2 regions of the Streptomyces sp. NPDC002588 genome follow, and region 2 is predicted to be linked to the other one. Evidence: riboswitches for the same ligand, from Rfam matches in the RefSeq annotation. Region 2 holds a riboswitch; the other holds the start of a gene.
What was found. A riboswitch is a leader RNA that binds a small molecule or an ion and turns the genes downstream of it on or off. The one in region 2 is predicted to bind glycine.
Positions count from the first base shown of each region.

Region 1: another riboswitch for glycine. It lies ahead of gcvP (aminomethyl-transferring glycine dehydrogenase); the one in region 2 lies ahead of gcvT (glycine cleavage system aminomethyltransferase GcvT).

Region 1 is NZ_JBEOWF010000051.1:71,340-77,522, reverse strand. It holds gene ABT057_RS40855 (zinc-ribbon and FHA domain-containing protein) at 1-279, shown strand, start outside; gene ftsR (transcriptional regulator FtsR) at 322-1,059, shown strand; gene ABT057_RS40845 (bifunctional nuclease family protein) at 1,144-1,617, shown strand; gene ABT057_RS40840 (MerR family transcriptional regulator) at 1,867-2,511, shown strand; gene ABT057_RS40835 (DNA polymerase IV) at 2,591-4,009, shown strand; gene ABT057_RS40830 (PRC-barrel domain-containing protein) at 4,082-4,453, opposite strand; glycine riboswitch at 4,565-4,661, shown strand; gene gcvP (aminomethyl-transferring glycine dehydrogenase) at 4,847-6,183, shown strand, end outside.
Region 2 is NZ_JBEOWF010000004.1:276,529-282,711, forward strand. It holds gene ABT057_RS07170 (ABC transporter permease) at 1-359, opposite strand, end outside; gene ABT057_RS07175 (enhanced serine sensitivity protein SseB C-terminal domain-containing protein) at 729-1,526, opposite strand; gene ABT057_RS07180 (enhanced serine sensitivity protein SseB) at 1,704-2,504, opposite strand; gene ABT057_RS07185 (AAA family ATPase) at 2,604-3,278, opposite strand; glycine riboswitch at 3,449-3,549, shown strand; glycine riboswitch at 3,550-3,656, shown strand; gene gcvT (glycine cleavage system aminomethyltransferase GcvT) at 3,712-4,830, shown strand; gene gcvH (glycine cleavage system protein GcvH) at 4,941-5,318, shown strand; gene glyA (serine hydroxymethyltransferase) at 5,333-6,183, shown strand, end outside.

The DNA.
Region 1 (6,183 bases), on a different contig from region 2:
GGTCCGAACTCGGGCAGCCGCTTCCTGCTGGACAGCGATCTGACCACGGCCGGACGGCACCCGCAGAGCGACATCTTCCTGGACGACGTGACGGTCTCGCGTCGGCACGTGGAGTTCCGGCGCAATCCGGACGGCACGTTCAAGGTCGCGGACGTCGGCAGTCTGAACGGCACGTACGTCAACCGTGAGCGGATCGACGAGGTCGCTCTGGCGAACGGTGACGAGGTGCAGATCGGCAAGTACCGGCTGGTCTTCTACGCGAGCCAGCGGGGCTACTGACCCTCCCCCGGATTCCATCCGGGGGGAACCCAGGGAAGGTCCATGCTTCAAACACCGAGGGGCGGTGCCGGGCACGGCACCGCCGCCGCGGACGGTGGTCTGATGAGCATCGGCACCGTGCTGAACGCGCTGCGCGACGAGTTTCCCGAGGTCACCATCTCCAAGATCCGCTTCCTTGAGGCGGAGGGGCTGATCGAGCCACAGCGCACCCCGTCGGGGTACCGCAAGTTCAGCGCGCAGGACGTCGAGCGCCTGGGGCACGTGCTGAGGATGCAGCGGGACCACTATCTGCCGCTCAAGGTGATCCGGGAGCATCTGGACGCCATGGAGCGCGGTGAGGCCGTCCCGTTGCCGACCGTGGGCCGGCAGCGGGACGGGGAGGTCGTCCTGGAGCCTTCCGAGGGGCACACCGTGGCCCGGATCGGGCGGGCCGAGCTGCTCGCGGCCGCCGGGATCGACGAACCCGAGCTGGCGGAGTGGGAGTCCTACGGGCTGCTCACGCCGTTGGCGGACGGGGTCTACGACGCCGAGGCGGCCACCGTGGCCTCGCTCGTGGCCGAGCTGGGGCGGTTCGGGATCGAGCCCCGGCATCTGCGGGTGATGAAGGCCGCGGCCGACCGTGAGGCCGGTCTTGTGGACCAGGTGGTCGCGCCGCTCAGGCGTCACCGCAACCCGCAGACCAGGGCCCACGCCGAGGCCCGTGCGAAGGAGCTCGCGGGGCTCACGGTCCGGCTGCATGCGGCGCTGGTGCAGACCGCGCTGGGCGTTCGGTTGCCCTGAGCCACCGGTTTCGCCCTGGGCGGATCGGTCACCCGTTCCCGGCCCGACTACCCAAACGTCCCGGGCACGGCCTAGGGTTGCTGTGTGAACGAGCTCGATGTCGTAGGTGTCCGGGTCGAGATGCCCTCCAACCAACCGATCGTGCTGCTGCGTGAAGTGGGAGGCGACCGTTACCTCCCCATCTGGATCGGACCGGGGGAGGCGACGGCGATCGCCTTCGCCCAGCAGGGCATGGCCCCCGCACGGCCGCTGACCCACGACCTGTTCAAGGACGTGCTGGAAGCCGTCGGCCAGGAGCTCACCGAAGTGCGCATCACGGATCTCCGCGAGGGTGTCTTCTACGCGGAGCTGGTCTTCGCCAGCGGCGTGGAGGTGAGCGCACGGCCGTCCGACGCCATAGCGCTGGCTCTGCGCACCGGGACGCCGATCTACGGCAGCGACACCGTGCTGGACGACGCGGGCATCGCCATTCCGGACGAGCAGGAGGACGAGGTGGAGAAGTTCCGTGAGTTCCTCGACCAGATCTCGCCCGAGGACTTCGGCACCAGCAACCAGTAGCCGCCGTCTCCCGCCGGACGCCGGGCTCGCCGACGACTCCGGCCGACGCCCTGGTCAGGGCAATTGCCAGCGGCGAGTGAGAGCGTCCTACGGCCTCTTCTCAGGGCATTCGGCTAGCCTTTCCCCGCGGCGGGGTGCGGGAAACCACTCTTAGGGTGATTATCACTCGGCGTGGCGAGTGTGGCGATCGTTGACGCACCCCTGGTGACTGCCTACCGTCGATAAGGCAGGTCAAGGACGGAGGTCGGCGTGAGAAGCAGCGGCGACGGTACGGCTGGGGGTGCCCCCGGACTCGGTGTCGGGGGGAGTGGTCCGTATCCGCTTTACGGCAGCGCGGCCGATCACGCTCCGCAGCGACCGGCGGCCGTGCCGAGCAGCGGAGGGGCGACGTCCATGGCGTCCGAGCAGATCGGCTACCGCGGCCCGACGGCCTGTGCGGCCGCCGGCATCACCTACCGGCAACTCGACTACTGGGCACGCACGGGTCTCGTCGAGCCGAGCGTGCGGGCCGCGTACGGGTCCGGTACGCAGCGTCTGTACAGCTTCCGGGACGTCGTCGTCCTGAAGGTCGTCAAGCGGTTCCTCGACACCGGGGTGTCGCTGCAGAACATCCGCACCGCGGTCCAGCATCTGCGCGAGCGCGGCTTCCGTGACCTGGAGCGCATGACGCTGATGAGCGACGGCGCAACGGTGTACGAGTGCACCTCGCCGGACGAGGTCCACGCGCTGCTCCAGGGCGGTCAGGGCATTTTCGGGATCGCCGTGGGCGTGGTGTGGCGGGACGTGGAGAGCGCCCTGTCGCAGTTGCACGGCGAGCGGGTCGACACCGGTGAGACGCTCGTCGGTCACAACCCGGCGGACGAGTTGGCCCGGCGGCGCAACCGGGCGGTCTGACGCCCTGAGGGCTGCCCTGGGCGGCCGCGCGGTGCTCGTCACGGGGTCATTGTCAGTGGCGTGGTGCAGCATCGGAGATGTGAGAAACGCGTCCACGATCCTGCATCTCGACATGGATGCCTTCTACGCCCAGGCGGAGCAGGCGTCCAAGCCGAGTCTGCGCGGGAAAGCCGTGATCGTGGGGGGTCTCGGGCCGCGCGGGGTGGTGGCGACCGCCTCCTACGAGGCGCGGGTTTTCGGGGTGCACTCGGCGATGCCCATGGCCCAGGCGCGCCGGCTGGCGCCGAACGCGGCCTACCTCGTGCCGCGCTTCACGTTCTACCGGACCATCAGCGACCAGGTGATGGGGCTGCTGCGGGCGTTGTCCCCGTTGGTGGAGCCGCTGAGCCTCGACGAGGCGTTCGTGGACCTGGAGGCGGGTGGAGCGGCCTGGGACGGCGAGTCGGCGCGGCTGGCGGGGGTGCGGCTGCGGGCGGACATCCGGGCCGTGACGGGGCTCACCGGGTCGGTCGGGCTCGCCGCCTCGAAGATGCTCGCGAAGATCGCCTCGGAGCAGGCCAAGCCGGACGGCCTGGTCCTCATCGCACCGGGGACCGAGCGGGCCCTCCTCGGCCCGATGTCGGTGCGGACGCTGCCCGGGGTCGGTCCGGCCACCGGCGACCATCTGCGGCGCGCCGGGATCACCACGGTCGACGAGCTCGCCGAGGCGGGTGAGGACGAGCTGGTGCGCCTGGTCGGCAAGGCGCACGGTCACGGGCTGTACGCCATGGCGCTGGCCCGCGACGACCGGCCCGTGGTGGCGGAGCGGGAGGCCAAGTCGGTGTCGGTCGAGGACACCTACGACGTGGACATCCATGACCGGGTCCGGGTGGAGCTGGAGGTGCAGCGGCTGGCGGAGCGGTGTGTGCGCAGGCTGCGCGGGTCCGGGCTGTCGGGGCGGACCATCGTGCTGAAGGTGCGGCGGTACGACTTCTCCACGCTCACCCGGTCCGAGACCCTGCGCGGGCCCACGGACGATCCGGCGGTGGTGCGCGAGGCGGCCCGGCGGCTGCTGGACTCCGTGGACACGACCGGCGGGGTACGGCTGCTGGGGGTCGGCGTCAGCGGTCTGGCCGACTTCACTCAGGAGGATCTGTTCGCGCAGGCGGCCGAGCGGGGGGCGCCGGGGGAGCAAGAGGACATCGGTGAGGAGGAGCCTCCGCAGGAGCGCACCGGGGAGGAGGCGGCCCCGGCGGAGCACCACTGGCGTCCCGGGCACGACGTCCGGCACTCCGAGCTGGGGCACGGATGGGTGCAGGGCAGCGGACTGGGCCGGGTCACCGTCCGCTTCGAGACGCCGGACTCGCCGCCGGGGCGGGTGCGGACGTTCCGGATCGGCGATCCACAGCTGACGCCGGCGGACCCGTTGCCGCTGGTCCGACGAAGACCGGGGGAGGACGGCGGCGCGGGGGACCCGTCCGGCGCAGTTCCGGTGGTGGAACACGGGAACACGCGGTGAGCTTGGTTCGTCACAGAGAGTGAGAGGAGAGCGGAGGGAGGGGGGAGGGGAGGTGGCTCCGAAGGGGGAGGGTCAGCTCTCGTCGGTGCCGGCCAGCCTGCCGAAGTCGTGGTCCGGGAAAGGAGGAGCAGCGGAGACGTCGAGGCCGTAGTGGTGGTAGAGCTGGAGTTCCTGCTCCGGGGAGAGATGGCGGCCCACGCCGAAGTCGGGGGCGTCCTTGATCAGGGACCGGTCGAAGGGGACGTGGAGGGTGCCGTCGACCAGCTTGCTCGGCTCCAGCGGGACGAAGGCGTCCCGGGAGAACAGACCGGTGCGTATGGCCGCCCACTCGGGCACGCCGGTCGCGTCGTCGAGGTAGACCTCGTCGACGGTGCCGATCTTGGTGCCGTTGCGGTCGAACGCCTTGCGGCCGATCAGGTTGCGCGGATCGATGTCGGTCTGCACGTGCCCTCCACTTGGTCGCAACTCATCCGTAAGCACTACAAAAGAGCACATTGGCACGAGCGGCCACTCGAGAGGCGTCGTTGACCTCGCTGATAGTCTGACTACGGCTGCTGACCCCGTGCGGGAGAGTCCTCCGAAAGATCGTCGGAGGCGCCGAAGGAGCAAATCCTCCCCGGAATCTCTCAGGCCCACGTACCGCGCGGACGAGGTCACTCTGGAAAGCAGGGCGGATGTCGACGGCGTCGACGGCCTTCGTCCTCACCGACGGTGAAAACCGGCTGCCCGGGTGGCGGCCGGTGAAGCTCTCAGGTTGAGATGACAGAGGGGGAGGCCGTCGGGGTACCCGCGTCGTGGTGCCCTTCGAAGGTCGTGTCGGACCAGGAGGCCTCAGAAATGACCGCCGATCGCATTCCGCTCTCCGAACTCGAACAGGGAATCCCCTTCGAGCAGCGTCATATCGGGCCCGATCAGGAGGCGCGGGCCAAGATGCTCGCGCAGGTCGGGTACGGCTCGCTCGACGAGCTCACCGCCGCCGCGGTACCGGACGTGATCAAGAACGCCGACGCGCTGGACCTGCCCGGCGCGCGGACCGAGGCAGAGGTGCTGGCCGAGCTGCGGTCGCTGGCCGACCGCAACCAGGTCCTCGACTCCATGATCGGACTCGGCTACTACGGCACCTTCACGCCGCCGGTGATCCTGCGCAACGTCATGGAGAACCCCGCCTGGTACACGGCCTACACGCCCTACCAGCCGGAGATCTCGCAGGGCCGCCTCGAGGCGCTGCTGAACTTCCAGACCATGGTCGCCGACCTGACAGGGCTGCCGACCTCCGGTGCCTCACTGCTCGACGAGGGCACGGCCGCCGCCGAGGCGATGGCGCTGTCCCGGCGGATGGGGAAGAACAAGAAGGGCCTGTTCCTGATCGACGCGGACGTCATGCCGCAGACGATCGCCGTGATCGAGACCCGCGCCGAGCCGACGGGCGTGGAGGTCGTGGTCGCCGACCTCGCCGACGGCATCCCCGCCGAGCTCGCCGAGCGTGACATCAACGGCGTGCTGCTGCAGTACCCGGGCGCCTCCGGGGCCGTACGCGACATCAAGGGTGTCATCGAGCAGGCGCACGGGCTCGGTGCGCTCGTCACCGTCGCCGCCGACCTGCTCGCGCTGACACTGCTGAAGTCGCCCGGTGAGCTGGGCGCGGACATCGCGGTCGGGACCACGCAGCGGTTCGGTGTGCCCATGGGCTTCGGCGGTCCGCACGCCGGCTACATGGCCGTCCACGAGAAGTTCGCGCGGAGCCTGCCCGGGCGGCTGGTGGGCGTGTCCGTGGACGCGGACGGGCACAAGGCCTACCGGCTCGCGCTGCAGACGCGGGAGCAGCACATCCGGCGGGAGAAGGCCACCAGCAACATCTGCACCGCGCAGGTGCTGCTCGCGGTCATGGCCGGAATGTACGCCGTCTACCACGGACCCGACGGACTGCGGGCGATCGCCCGGCGGACGCACCGGTACGCCTCGATCCTGGCCGCCGGGCTCACCGCCGGTGGGGTGGAGATCGTGCACGGCGCCTACTTCGACACGCTGACCGCGCGGGTGCCGGGGAAGGCCGGCGAGGTCGTCGCCGCCGCGCGGCAGCGCGGGGTCAACCTGCGCCTCGTCGACGCCGACCAGGTGTCCGTCGCGTGCGACGAGACCACCGCGCGGGCCCAGGTGACCGCCGTATGGGCCGC
Region 2 (6,183 bases):
AGGATGCGGGCGAAGATGTCACGGCCGTTGACCGGCTCGACGCCGAGCAGGTGGTCGCCGCTGACGCCGCCCAGAGAGCCCGTGGGCGTGCTGAACAGCGGGTCGATGAGGTTCTCGTGATACTCGTTCGGGTCCTGGCCGAGCAGGCTGGTGATGACCGGGGCGAGGAGCGCGACCACGATGAGCAGGAGCACGACTACGCCGCCCGTGAGAGCGAGCTTGTCCCGCTTCAGCCGCTCCCAGGCGATCCGGCCCAGGGAACGGCCCTGTACGGCCTTGGCGCCGGCGGTGGCGACCGCCGCTTCGTCGGCCGCGCTCGGGGCCGCTTCCGCGGTCGGCTCGTGCAATGGTGCCGTCATCTGGCAGGGACCCCTCTCAACCGGCGGTGGCCGGCCCACACTTGCCGCTGTGGCGGCGTGATCGTCCGTCGTACACAGGGACGAAGTCCCCTGGACCGGGAGTCTTCAACGCTTTGGCGATCTGTAGCCAGAGTTGGCGGCGAAAGGATGCGCAAACGTGATGCGGGTAAGAGGATTCCGTTATCCGGACGCGGGGTAACGGGGGTCGGACGGCGACGTAGTAGGTCACACCGGGTGAGAAAAGGACCAATCGTCGCCATCTACGCGCGAAGATCCCCGGAGGAAATCTCCATCCGACCGGACGACGGTGTCCGAGAGTGACGAGCCGACAAGAAGCGTTGATGTCCGGGGTGTTCCGGATGTCCGAAATCAGTATCTGCCGGTGGGCGGGTAGCCGTAGCCTCCCGCGGGAGCCTGGGCCGGGGCGGCGGGAGCGTGAGCCTCACGGTCGTAGAACGGCCGGGCACTCGCCCGCATCCACATCACCACCGGGTCGTGCTCGTCGGTCATCGCGACCGTCGACACCGGCAGTCCGTCCGGTACGGCTCCGATCGACTGCTGCATCATCGCCCGAACGGCGTCCACGGCCGGCGGCGAGGTGTCGTACACGTCGAGCCCGATGGCCAGATAGGGCGCGCCGAGAGCCGGCTGCACCCAGGCGCGGCGCAGGGCGCGGACCACCGGGGTGCGATGGGCGTTCTGCGCGAGCAGTGCGTAGAACTGGGGGATCTCGATGCCCGGTTCGGCGAGTCTGAGCGGTCCGGCGGGCTGGCGGTCCAGGCCGGTCGCGATGCGGCGCAGATCCAGCCAGGGGATGCCGACGCCGCCGCCGGGGGTGTGCGGGTTCAGCCAGAGACCGTAGTGGTCGGGGTAGAGGGTGCGGGCCACGTCGACCCCGTCGACCACCTCGTACGCCCGGTTCCAGCCGCTGGCCGAGAGCTCCTGGGCGGAGGTGACACAGGGGGCGTAGCCGTGGCCGTCCACCTCCATGTTCCCGTACTGGGCTTCGGGGGAGCCGGCCCGGCCCGTCCACAGAAGCATCCAGACCTGGCCGGAGGAGGGGGTCGCGAGCGCGCGCAGGAGCGCCTCGTAGGCGTCGTAGCGCCCGGGCGTGACCTGGCGCAGCATGTGCTCGACCTGTCCGGCCGCGATGCCGCTGGCGCTCACCTGTACCGCCCCTTCTTTTTTGTTCTGCCCCGCGTTGTGGTCCAGCTTAAGCGCCATCTGTGACAGGACCCGTTGTGCGTTCGCGCGTGCGGGTCGTGTGCGGCTCGTCGAGCCCCGCCGCAAAGCCGCCGGCCGATACGGCACCGCGCCCTTGCGGCGCCGCCCCCGGCCGCGGCACTAGTGGCCCTTTGTGTAGAACGGGCGTATGCGGTCCCTCATCCACTCCCCCACCGGATCCTGTGCGACGTCCAGAAGAATCAGGTTGACCGGCCACTTGACGGAGACCCGGCCCATCGCCCGGCCCAACGCGTCCAGCGGGAGTTCGCGGAGGTCGCCGTCCAGGTGGGTGAGTTCGACGCCGACGAACATGACCGGGTCGGCCGTCTCGACGGCGGCCAGGCAGCGGCGGGCCGTCAGGACCACTCCCGTCGCCTCGAACTCTGCGGAGGCCGCGGCGAGGAAGTCCATCGGGTCGTCCTGCCAGTCGGGCTCGAAGAGGCGGACGCGGCCGCCGCTCGCGGGGCCGTCCAGCATGGTGCGGCCCGCCCGGCACAGCTCGGCCACGGCCGGCGGGGGCAGCGGGACGGCCACCACGCCGTCCGGGTTGACGAGGATGCCGAGTTGCGGGGGCAGCCCGCGGGCGAACTCCACGGCCGGGGCGATGGTGAACGACATGTGCGAGCCGACGACCTGACGGAACTGTTCCTCGGAGCTGAACACCGGCACATAGGCCTGGCCCTCCAGCTCCACCGTGGGGAGGTCGAGGGGGCCGCTGTGCGGGCCGCCGCCGCTGGGCAGGGGCACCCAGACGAAGCTGCGGCCGAGCACCTCGACGATGCGGCCGCCGGCGCCGGGCATGCCGAGGGAGGCGGAGAGCACCTCCTCCAGCTCGTTGCCGGGCCATCCGCCGTGCGGGTGGGGGTGTGCTTGCGCCGGGAAGTCCGGGGAGACCGGGAAGTCCGCCGGGGGGAAGTCCATCTGCCTACCGCCTGCTGGGAACCGCTGCTGTGGCTGAAAGGCTAGCGGGTGCACCGGGACTTTCCTCAGCCCTTGGCGTCCGCATCCGGTTCGGGGGCCTCACCCGGTGAAGCCGATCCGGCTCAGGGTGTCCGCCGCGTCGCGGTCGAGCAGGACCGCCGAGCCGACGCCCGCCGGGAGCCGGCCCTTCTCCACGGAACGGATGAGGCGGGCGGCGGCCCTGCGGTGGCGCAGGAAGGCGTATCGCGAGACGCCGCGGCCGCGCTCGCGCTGGCCCTCGATCGCCAGGTCCGGGGTGACGTCGAGCAGCAGCAGGTGGAGGGCGCCGCCGCGGCGGCGGGCCTCGCGGGCCAGCCAGTCGCGGACCCAGGCCTGCGTCCCGCAGTCGTGCACGACGACGCCCTCGCCGGCCCGCAGGGCGCGGCGCAGTCCGGCGTAGTGCGCGAGGCGGACCAGGGGGCGGTAGACGGCGTAGGGCACGAACCGGGGGGCGAGGGCGTCCCAGCGGTCGCGGGTGTCCTGGGAGTCGATCCGGACGCCCCGGACGGCGCGCCGCATCAGCGTGGACTTGCCGCTGCCGGGCAGGCCGGTGACCACGACCAGGTCCCGGTGGCCGAAGAGCAGGCCGTGCGGGCTGTGGCCGGACCGCTCGCGCAGGTCGCGGACGACGGGTGCCGGGCGCTCGCCGCACCGCTCGCGGGCCTGGGCGGCGGGCTGCTTCGGCAGCGCGATGCCCGTGGTCGTGGCGTACGCCGTGGTCCTGTTCACCGTGATCGTCCTCCCCTTGGGCTCGGAGATCCTCTGCCCGTCGAGTGTAAAGAGAAGGTAATACCCGGCGTCCAGCGTTTTTGTGCGCGTACTGCCACAGGCCGGTTACAGATGCCGCTCTGCCGCGCGCGGGCGGGGCGTGCAATGATGAGCGCGCCAACTGCATACCGGCCGTTTGAATCCGCGCGGGAGAGTCCCCAGCAGCAGTTTTCGCCGGGGCGCCGAAGGAGCAAGTCCCTCCCTTGAATCTCTCAGGCCCCGTTACCGCGCGGGCGAGGCACATCTGAAAAGCGGACCGCCCTTGCGGTGGTCCCACCCAAGGTGCAAGTCATGCCCCGCGCGGTCATGGCGAACCTCTCAGGTTCCGATGACAGATGGGGAGGAACGACCCCGCCTGTCGTCCACGCCTCGTATCCATGCCTTGGGAGACAACCGTCCGATGAGCAGCACCCACATCCGTCGTACCGCGCTCGATGCCGTGCATCGCTCGCTCGGCGCGACGATGACCGACTTCGCCGGCTGGGACATGCCCCTGCGCTACGGCTCGGAGCGCGACGAGCACAACGCCGTCCGCTCGCGGGCCGGCCTCTTCGACCTCTCGCACATGGGCGAGATCACCGTCACCGGCCCGCAGGCGGCCGCCCTGCTGAACCACGCGCTGGTGGGCGACCTCGCCTCCGTGGGTGTCGGCCGCGCCCGCTACACCATGATCTGCCGGGCCGACGGCGGCATCCTGGACGACCTGATCGTCTACCGGCTCGCGGACACGGAATACATGGTGGTCGCGAACGCCTCCAACGCCCAGGTGGTCCTGGACGCGCTGGCCGAGCGGGCCGGGGGCTTCGACGCGGAGGTGCGCGACGACCGGGACGCGTACGCGCTGATCGCCGTACAGGGACCGGAGTCACCGGGGATCGTGAAGGCGCTGACCGACGCCGACCTCGACGGCCTGAAGTACTACGCGGGCCTGCCCGGCACCGTCGCCGGGGTGCCCGCCCTGATCGCGCGCACCGGGTACACCGGCGAGGACGGCTTCGAGCTGTTCGTGCGCCCTGAGCACGCGGTCGAGCTGTGGCAGGCGCTGACCAAGGCCGGCGAGGGCGCCGGGCTCGTCCCGTGCGGTCTGTCCTGCCGCGACACCCTGCGCCTGGAGGCGGGCATGCCGCTGTACGGCCATGAGCTGTCGACCTCGCTCACCCCGTTCGACGCCGGACTCGGGCGGGTGGTGAAGTTCGGGAAGGAGGGCGACTTCGTGGGGCGCGAGGCGCTGGCCGAGGCGGCCGACCGTGCCGCTTCGAAGCCTCCGCGCGTGCTGGTCGGCCTGGTCGCCGAGGGCCGCCGCGTCCCGCGCGCGGGGTACGCCGTCGTCGCCGGCGGCGAGGTGATCGGCGAGGTCACCTCCGGTGCCCCCTCCCCCACGCTGGGCCGGCCGATCGCGATGGCCTACGTCGACGCCGCGCACGCGACGCCGGGCGCGCCGGGTGTCGGCGTGGACATCCGGGGCAGTCACGAGCCGTACGAGGTCGTGGCGCTGCCCTTCTACAAGCGCCGCAAGTAGCCGCCGGGAGCGGTCGGGCGCGTGACCCCGCGCACATTTCCGCTGCTCACACCGGTCTTCCGCAGTCCCTCATTCATCAGCACTCATCCGCGTACAGGAGAATTCAGGCCATGAGCAACCCCCAGTCGCTGCGCTACAGCAAGGAACACGAGTGGCTGTCGGCCGCCGCGGACGGCGTCTCGACGATCGGCATCACCGAGCACGCGGCCAACTCGCTCGGTGACGTGGTCTTCGTCCAGCTGCCGGAGGTCGGTGCCGCGGTGACCGCGGGCGAGTCCTGCGGTGAGCTGGAGTCGACCAAGTCGGTCAGCGAGCTGTACTCGCCGGTCGACGGCGAGGTCGTCGAGGTCAACCAGGACGTGGTGGACGACCCGGCGCTGGTGAACTCCGCCCCCTTCGAGGGCGGATGGCTGTTCAAGGTACGCGTCGCGGGCGAGCAGCAGGACCTGCTGTCCGCCGACGAGTACACCGCCTACATCGCCGGCTGAGGAGTCGTAGACGCATGTCCGTCCTGAACACGCCCCTGCATGAGCTCGACCCGGAGATCGCCGCCGCGGTCGACGCCGAGCTGAAGCGCCAGCAGTCCACCCTCGAGATGATCGCCTCGGAGAACTTCGCTCCGCTCGCGGTCATGGAGGCGCAGGGCTCGGTGCTGACCAACAAGTACGCCGAGGGCTACCCGGGCCGCCGCTACTACGGCGGCTGCGAGCACGTCGACGTGGCCGAGCAGATCGCGATCGACCGGATCAAGGAGCTGTTCGGCGCCGAGTACGCCAACGTCCAGCCGCACTCGGGCGCCTCCGCCAACCAGGCCGCCCTGTTCGCGCTGGCCCAGCCCGGCGACACCATCCTGGGCCTGGACCTGGCGCACGGCGGCCACCTCACCCACGGGATGCGGCTGAACTTCTCCGGCAAGCAGTTCGACGTCGTCGCGTACCACGTGGACGACCGGACCGGTCTGGTCGACATGGCCGAGGTCGAGAAGCTGGCCAAGGAGCACCGCCCGAAGGTGATCATCGCGGGCTGGTCGGCGTACCCGCGGCAGCTGGACTTCGCGGAGTTCCGCCGGATCGCCGACGAGGTCGAGGCGTACCTGTGGGTCGACATGGCGCACTTCGCGGGCCTGGTGGCGGCGGGCCTGCACCCGAACCCGGTGGAGTACGCGGACGTGGTCACCTCGACCACCCACAAGACGCTGGGCGGCCCGCGGGGCGGCATCATCCTCGCGAAGTCGTCCTTCGCCAAGAAGCTGAACTCGTCCGTCTTCCCCGGCTTCCAGGGCGGCCCCCTGGAGCACGTGATCGCGGCGAAGGCGGTCTCCTTCAAGGTCGCCGCCTCGGAGGACTTCAAGGA